Regions from separate parts of the Marinobacter sp. genome, predicted to be linked through region 2. Evidence: predicted binding sites of a transcription regulator. Region 2 holds the regulator's gene; each other region holds the start of a gene.
What was found. The regulator sigma-54, encoded in region 2, starts transcription at its own class of promoters, with help from an activator protein. The targets are predictions, from matches to a motif close to ANTGGCATNNANNTTGCTNT.
Positions count from the first base shown of each region.

Region 1 (2,199 bases), 2.4 Mb from region 2:
CTTGCCGTCTTTGCTCAGGGACATGTGAACATGCATGCCGGAACCGTTGTCACCGACAACCGGCTTGGGCATGAAGGTCGCAGTCTTGCCATAGGCATGAGCGACGTTGTGGACGCAGTACTTCAGGATCTGAACTTCGTCAGCCTTCTTGGTGAGCGTGTTGGCGCCAACACCGATTTCACACTGGCCGGCGGTGCCCACTTCGTGGTGGTGTACTTCGATTTCCAGGCCCATGGATTCCATGGCTGCACACATGGCGCCACGCAGGTCGTGAAGGCTGTCCACCGGCGGAACCGGGAAGTAGCCGCCTTTAACGCCCGGGCGGTGGCCGATGTTGTTGCGGTCGAAGTCTTCGCCGGAAACCCAGGCAGCTTCCTCAGAGTGGATGTGGTACATCGCGCCCTGCATGTCTACATTCCATTTAACAGAATCAAACACGAAGAATTCCGGCTCCGGACCAAACAGCGCGCCATCGGCGATGCCGGTGGACTTGAGGTATTCCTCTGCGCGACGGGCAACGGAGCGCGGGTCACGCTCATAACCCTGCATGGTAGAAGGTTCTACGATGTTGCAGGTGATGTTTACTGTGGTCTCTTCGGTGAACGGATCGAGTACAGAAGTCTCGTCGTCCGGCATCAGGATCATGTCGGATTCGTTGATGCCTTTCCAGCCCGCAATGGAGGAGCCGTCAAACATCTTGCCGTCTGCGAAAAAGTCTTCATCTACTTCGGTGGCAGGCAGTGTAACGTGCTGCTCTTTACCGCGGCTGTCAGTGAAGCGCAGGTCAACCCATTTGACTTCGTGTTCTTTGATCAAATCAACTGTCTTGGACATTGTGCATGCTCCGTAAGTTATACCGCACAGGCGGCTGTATTCATGTTCGTGGTGCCGGATCGCCCGGGTTAACGGGTTCCGATCTGTTTCTCAGGTTCGCGCAGCTTAGCAAATGCCGTTGCGTCTTACCTGTAAATTTCGGCTGATTTCGATAAAGCAAGGCGCTTGCCAATTTTTAGGGCATGCTCCAGAACGGCGCAACTGCAAGGGTTTGGGGCATGTTAATGAGAAATCAGTAGCTCTGGGGTGATCGCTTGCACTCAATTGGTGCACTGCATTGGTGCGTTTATCGGCTTTCCGCCCTAAATGGGTGCGGTTGCTTCCTAAAAAAGAATAGGCGTTTTTCTTCATATTAACGACACAGACTTTTCGCTATACTGCGCGCCGCTTCATTTTTTACCCTGCCATTTTCGGATCCCGGATCGGAAATCGCCATGCAGGGTGCCGGGCAGTCAGCTCCGGTGAATGAGTTCATTTTACGGATTTGAGACGGCATGTGCTGGGATTCCCCCTGCGAACGACCTTCTCAGGTCATTGAGTGCATGCCGCAGGAATATTTTTGTGATTGAAAAACTTCGTAATATCGCCATTATCGCCCACGTTGACCATGGTAAAACCACGCTTGTCGACCAGCTTTTGCGCCAGTCAGGCACTTTGGAGCGCAAAGAGCTCGATAGCGAGCGGGTCATGGATTCCAATGACCAGGAAAAAGAGCGGGGCATCACCATCCTGGCGAAGAACACCGCTTTGAAGTGGAATGGCTACGACATCAATATTGTAGACACACCGGGCCACGCTGATTTTGGTGGTGAGGTTGAGCGGGTCATGAGCATGGTGGATTGTGTGCTCCTGGTGGTTGATTCCATCGACGGCCCCATGCCCCAGACCCGTTTCGTTACCCAGAAGGCTTTTGCCGCGGGTCTGCGTCCGATCGTGGTGGTTAACAAGATCGACCGTCCCGGTGCCCGTCCGGACTGGGTTGTGGATCAGGTGTTTGACCTTTTTGACAACCTGGGTGCCACCGACGAGCAGCTGGACTTCCCGATTGTCTACGCCAGCGCCCTGAACGGCATTGCCGGAATGGATCACGAAAAGCTGGATGACAACATGGATGCCGTATTCCAGGCGATTGTTGATCATGTGCCGGCACCGAATGTTGATCCGGACGGCCCGTTCCAGATGCAGATTTCACAGCTGGACTACAACAGCTTCCTCGGTGTGATCGGCATCGGCCGTATCATGCGGGGCAAGATCAAGACCAATTCGCCGGTAACCGCGATTGGCGCCAACGGCAAGAAGCGCAACGGCCGCATCCTCAAGATCATGGGGCATTCCGGTCTGCAGCGTGTTGAGGTGGATGAAGCC
Region 1 is NZ_OZ245935.1:3,944,342-3,946,540, forward strand. It holds gene glnA (glutamate--ammonia ligase) at 1-834, opposite strand, end outside; gene typA (translational GTPase TypA) at 1,396-2,199, shown strand, end outside.
Region 1: the regulator sigma-54 is predicted to act here: its motif matches at 988-1,007, upstream of glnA (glutamate--ammonia ligase).

Region 2 (2,199 bases):
TCGATGGCTGCGTACATATCCTCGTTTTCTGCCTTTGCGTGAATCTCACCACCAACCACATGCAACGTGGCTTCCGCAATCTGACGCACCTTTTCCACTTCCAGGGTCACCTGGCAGTTACTGATGTGGTCAAAGTGACGCTCGAGCTTTTCGAACTTCTCGGAAACATAATCCTTCAGTGCGGGAGTCAGTTCTACGTGATGGCCTGAAATATTGAGTTGCATAGGCGTCTCCTGTTGTCATCATGCCGGCTCCCGGGAGCCGGTCTGGGTGCTGGCGCATTGTGCGCCGGCGAATACGGTGTTGCGTCCCGCCCCGGGGTATTCAAACCAGCCGCTTGCGCTCGTTGGACGGCGGAATGTGCATGGCCTCCCGGTACTTGGCAACGGTGCGTCGCGCAACCTTGATTCCCTGTTCCCCTAGCATGGCTGCAATTTTACTGTCGCTCAACGGCTTTTTGGGCGTTTCCGCCGCAATCAGTTTCTTGATCATCGCGCGTATGGCCGTGGAGGAGCATTCTCCACCCTCGTCAGTGCTGACATGGCTGGAGAAGAAATACTTCAGCTCGAAAATGCCCCGGGGCGTATGCATGTATTTCTGGGTGGTTACCCGTGAAATCGTCGATTCATGCATTTCTACCGCCTGGGCGATGTCCGAGAGGATCAACGGCTTCATGGCTTCCTCGCCGTGATCCAGGAATCCCTGCTGGTGCTCGACAATACGGGTCGCCACTTTCAGCAGGGTCTCATTGCGGCTCTGCAGGCTCTTGATAAACCATTTGGCCTCCTGCAACTGATCACGCAGGTAGGTGTTGTCTGCACTGCTGTCCGCACGCCTTATAAGTGAAGCATAGCTGGCATTGACCCGGATGCGTGGTGCAATTTCCGGATTCAGTTCAACGCGCCAGCGGCCATTGTGCTTGCGAACGATGACATCCGGAATGACGTAGTCGGGTTCGGCGCGGTCAATGACGTCACCCGGCCGCGGGTTCAGACCGGTGATCAATGCCAGGACTTCCCTGAGCTGATCCTCTTTCAGGCGGCTGCGGCGCAGCAACTGTGCGTAGTCCCGGTTGCCCAGCAGGTTAATGTAATGGGTGATCACCAGTCGCGCCTGGGCCAGCCAGGGCGTGTCTGGCGGCAGCTGGTTGAGCTGGATCAGCAGGCATTCCTGAAGGTCCCGGGCAAACACACCGGGCGGATCAAAGTGCTGCAGGCGGTGCAGGACGGCCTCCACTTCATCCAGTTCAAGAGGGTCTTCCTCGTTCTCATCCAGCAGTCCGGCGTGGATTTCCTCCAGCGGGCTGGTGAGATAGCCCCGCTCATCCACCGCGTCCATCAGGGCATGGGCAATGGCCTGGTCCCGTTCACTCAGCGGGGTCAGATTGAGCTGCCATTCCAGGTGATCCTGAAGTGTTTCGGTGGGCGAGTTTCGGGTTTCGAAATCGTGATCGTTTTCGTCGTCATTGCGGGCGGCCGGGGCGGGTGCAGACTGGTATATGTCGTCCCAGGCAGTGTCTACCGGCAGGTCGTCCGGAATGTTGTCCGGGATGTCGTTTTCAGAAGACCAGTCCGGGCCGTTTTCCGATTCGTCCCAGTCGCTGGACGGTTCCGGCGCGGTTTCAGCAGCTGATTCGGTGGCGTTGGCTTCGCGCTCATCGTTCTCTGTAGCTGCATCGTTCTGATCGTCGTCCTCGGAAGTCTCCAGCATTGGGTTTGATTCCAGTGCCTGCTGGATTTCCTGCTGGAGGTCGAGGGTGGAGAGCTGGAGAAGCCGGATAGCCTGTTGCAGCTGGGGCGTCATGGTCAGGCTCTGACCCAGCTTTAACTGTAAGGAGGCTTTCATAACCATGGTTCAGGATCCGTCACTCATCAGCGCTTTGTGTCATAAGTCGTGAAAAAATCTATATATGCCGGTTACTTGCCGTAGTTTTATTTTACCCTAGCAAGTTCTTTGCCGAGTTTACTTGCTACAGATCATCAAAACAATGAGCCATTCGGTGTCACAGCCTGAATTCGTCGCCCAGGTAGACTTCCTTGACTTGCTGGTTGGCCAGGATCGCATCGGCATTGCCAGAGGCGATGATATGGCCGCCGGACACAATGTAGGCGTTTTCGCAGATGTCCAGGGTTTCTCGCACGTTATGATCGGTAATCAATACTCCGATACCTTTGTCCCGCAGGTGCCGGATGATGTGCT
Region 2 is NZ_OZ245935.1:1,520,593-1,522,791, reverse strand. It holds gene hpf (ribosome hibernation promoting factor) at 1-224, opposite strand, end outside; gene ACO06L_RS06920 (RNA polymerase factor sigma-54) at 325-1,845, opposite strand; gene lptB (LPS export ABC transporter ATP-binding protein) at 2,003-2,199, opposite strand, start outside.

Region 3 (2,199 bases), 510 kb from region 2:
CTCCAGAAAATCCTGGGCCGCCGGCGACGCCACATCGAGGGCAGTGAGGCTGGCCGATATAGCCATGCGTGGGGAGATGGGAATACCGGGAGTGCTGACAGCGCCGCAATGGGGTTTCTACGACGTACTATTCAGCAAAACCAACAAAGATCAGAAGCTCAAGCCAGAGGGCAAAAGAGAATTCTCGATTCCCCAGAATTTTGGCTCCTATGTAATGGAGAACATCCTTTTCAAGATTTCCTTCCCGGCCGAATTCCATGCCCAGACCGCTGCTGAGGCAGCAGTAACGCTTCATCCAGAGATACAGGACCGGCTTGATGATATCGACAGGATTGTTATTACCACTCACGAATCGGCTATCCGGATCATCTCCAAGGTTGGAAAGTTGGCGAACGCGGCGGACCGGGATCACTGTTTGCAGTACATGACAGCCGTACCTTTGATTTTCGGAACTCTCACTGCAGAACACTATGAGGATTCATTTCACGAGGCTCACCCGATCATCGACACCCTTCGGGATAAAATGGAGATCGTTGAAGATGAGCGCTATACCCGGGAATACCTGGAGGAGGACAAGCGTTCAATAGCCAATGCGGTCCAGGTATTTTTCAGAGATGGCAGCAGCACCGACAAAGTAGCCGTTGAGTATCCTATTGGCCATCGCCGGCGGAGAAAAGATGGAATGCCATTGCTGTTAGATAAATTCCGCCACAACCTCGCCACGCGGTTTCCAGCTCAGCGCTGTGATCAGATCAACGCAATATGCAAGGACCAGCAGGATCTGGAAGCAACTGCCGTACAGGATTTTGTTTCACTTTTTACCATTTAGCGAGGTTGGACAAGGGACAAGTGAGGCCGCCTGTCAGTAATTTTTACACAACGTTAAGCTCATTGGCTTATTTTTTGTTTAACTAATTGAAAGTAATAGGTTAAAAATTTCGGCCCCGAATTTGCTTCAAGGAGCAGACATCAAAAAGGGAAGTACCAAGGAGCAGTATCATGGTGATGTCTTCATTCCTTCGATTGGCGGCCGGCATCTCGGTCGCATCAGCGTTTGCTTTTTCGTCCATCGCTCAAGCCAGTATCGTCCATTACGTTAGCGGCCCCGGCGCCACCCAGGATGATGAGCAGTTTTTTTGGGGCCAACTCTCCAGCCGACAAACGGAAGGTTTTGAGGGGCTTACAAGTGGCTTTCAAAGCCTGGTAGTCAATACCGGTGTCGGCGAATTCTCTACCTCTGAGAATAATCCGGATCAATATGGCCAATCCTGTAATCAAGGGAGTTTTTCTTGCGGTGAAGGTTTGGGGATTGTGCAAGGTGACCTTTACGGCCGCTTCCCGATGCCAAGTGACACTGACAACGAACAGTATCTGGATAGCCTCGATCATCAAGCTTTCGATTTCAAGCCAATAGACGGTGTTACTGCCATTGGCTTCTTCCTTACTGACCCTAATGACCAGTGGGGCACCCTGGATATCAAAGTTAGCGGAATTGACGACGTTTTCACCGAATCAATTCAAAATATACTTGGAACGAATGGCAACGTATCCTCCGGAAACACCTACTACCTCAGCTTTTTTTCGCTAAGCGGTTCTATTGAAAAGCTTTCTTTCAATATGAACAACACCAGTGATGGCATTGGTATAGACAACGTTACCGTTGGCCGTGTGACGGTCCCTGAGCCTGGAACTCTGGCTCTTCTTGGCCTTGGTATTACCGGGCTCGCGCTGTCGCGGAAGCGAAAGCAGGCGAAATCGTAAGAAGAGGTTAACGTAACTGGCAGGTCGGAGAAGTACGGCCTGTCAGTTTTGTTTACAAATAGCGGAATGCATCGAAAAGGTTATGTCCCCTCGATTGAAGTAAACCCAAATTGAAGTACACTGTTGCTCTGAAATCGCTGTATAGAACGCAAAGGATGCAGTTTTATGGTTGTGAGCAGCAAAAGGAGTCGACGTGGCCCACGTCAGATTGTTTAGACACTACATTCATCTCCCCTTCGTCATTCTTGGCCTGATCGACTGCGCTGTCCTGGTCCTGGCTTGTGCACTTGCCATCTTTTTCCGGTTTTTTGGAGATGTTGAGCTTTTCGGCGCTAATCTGAAATTTATTCTTCCTTCCTGTGTTGTTTTTGCAATATTCAACCTTGTCGTGATGGTCGCTTTGGGTGTTCATCAGTCCCGGGTTGAGGAGGGCATGTC
Region 3 is NZ_OZ245935.1:1,011,691-1,013,889, reverse strand. It holds gene prpD (2-methylcitrate dehydratase) at 1-829, shown strand, start outside; gene ACO06L_RS04560 (PEP-CTERM sorting domain-containing protein) at 1,000-1,761, shown strand; gene ACO06L_RS04555 (TIGR03013 family XrtA/PEP-CTERM system glycosyltransferase) at 1,955-2,199, shown strand, end outside.
Region 3: the regulator sigma-54 is predicted to act here: its motif matches at 891-910, upstream of ACO06L_RS04560 (PEP-CTERM sorting domain-containing protein).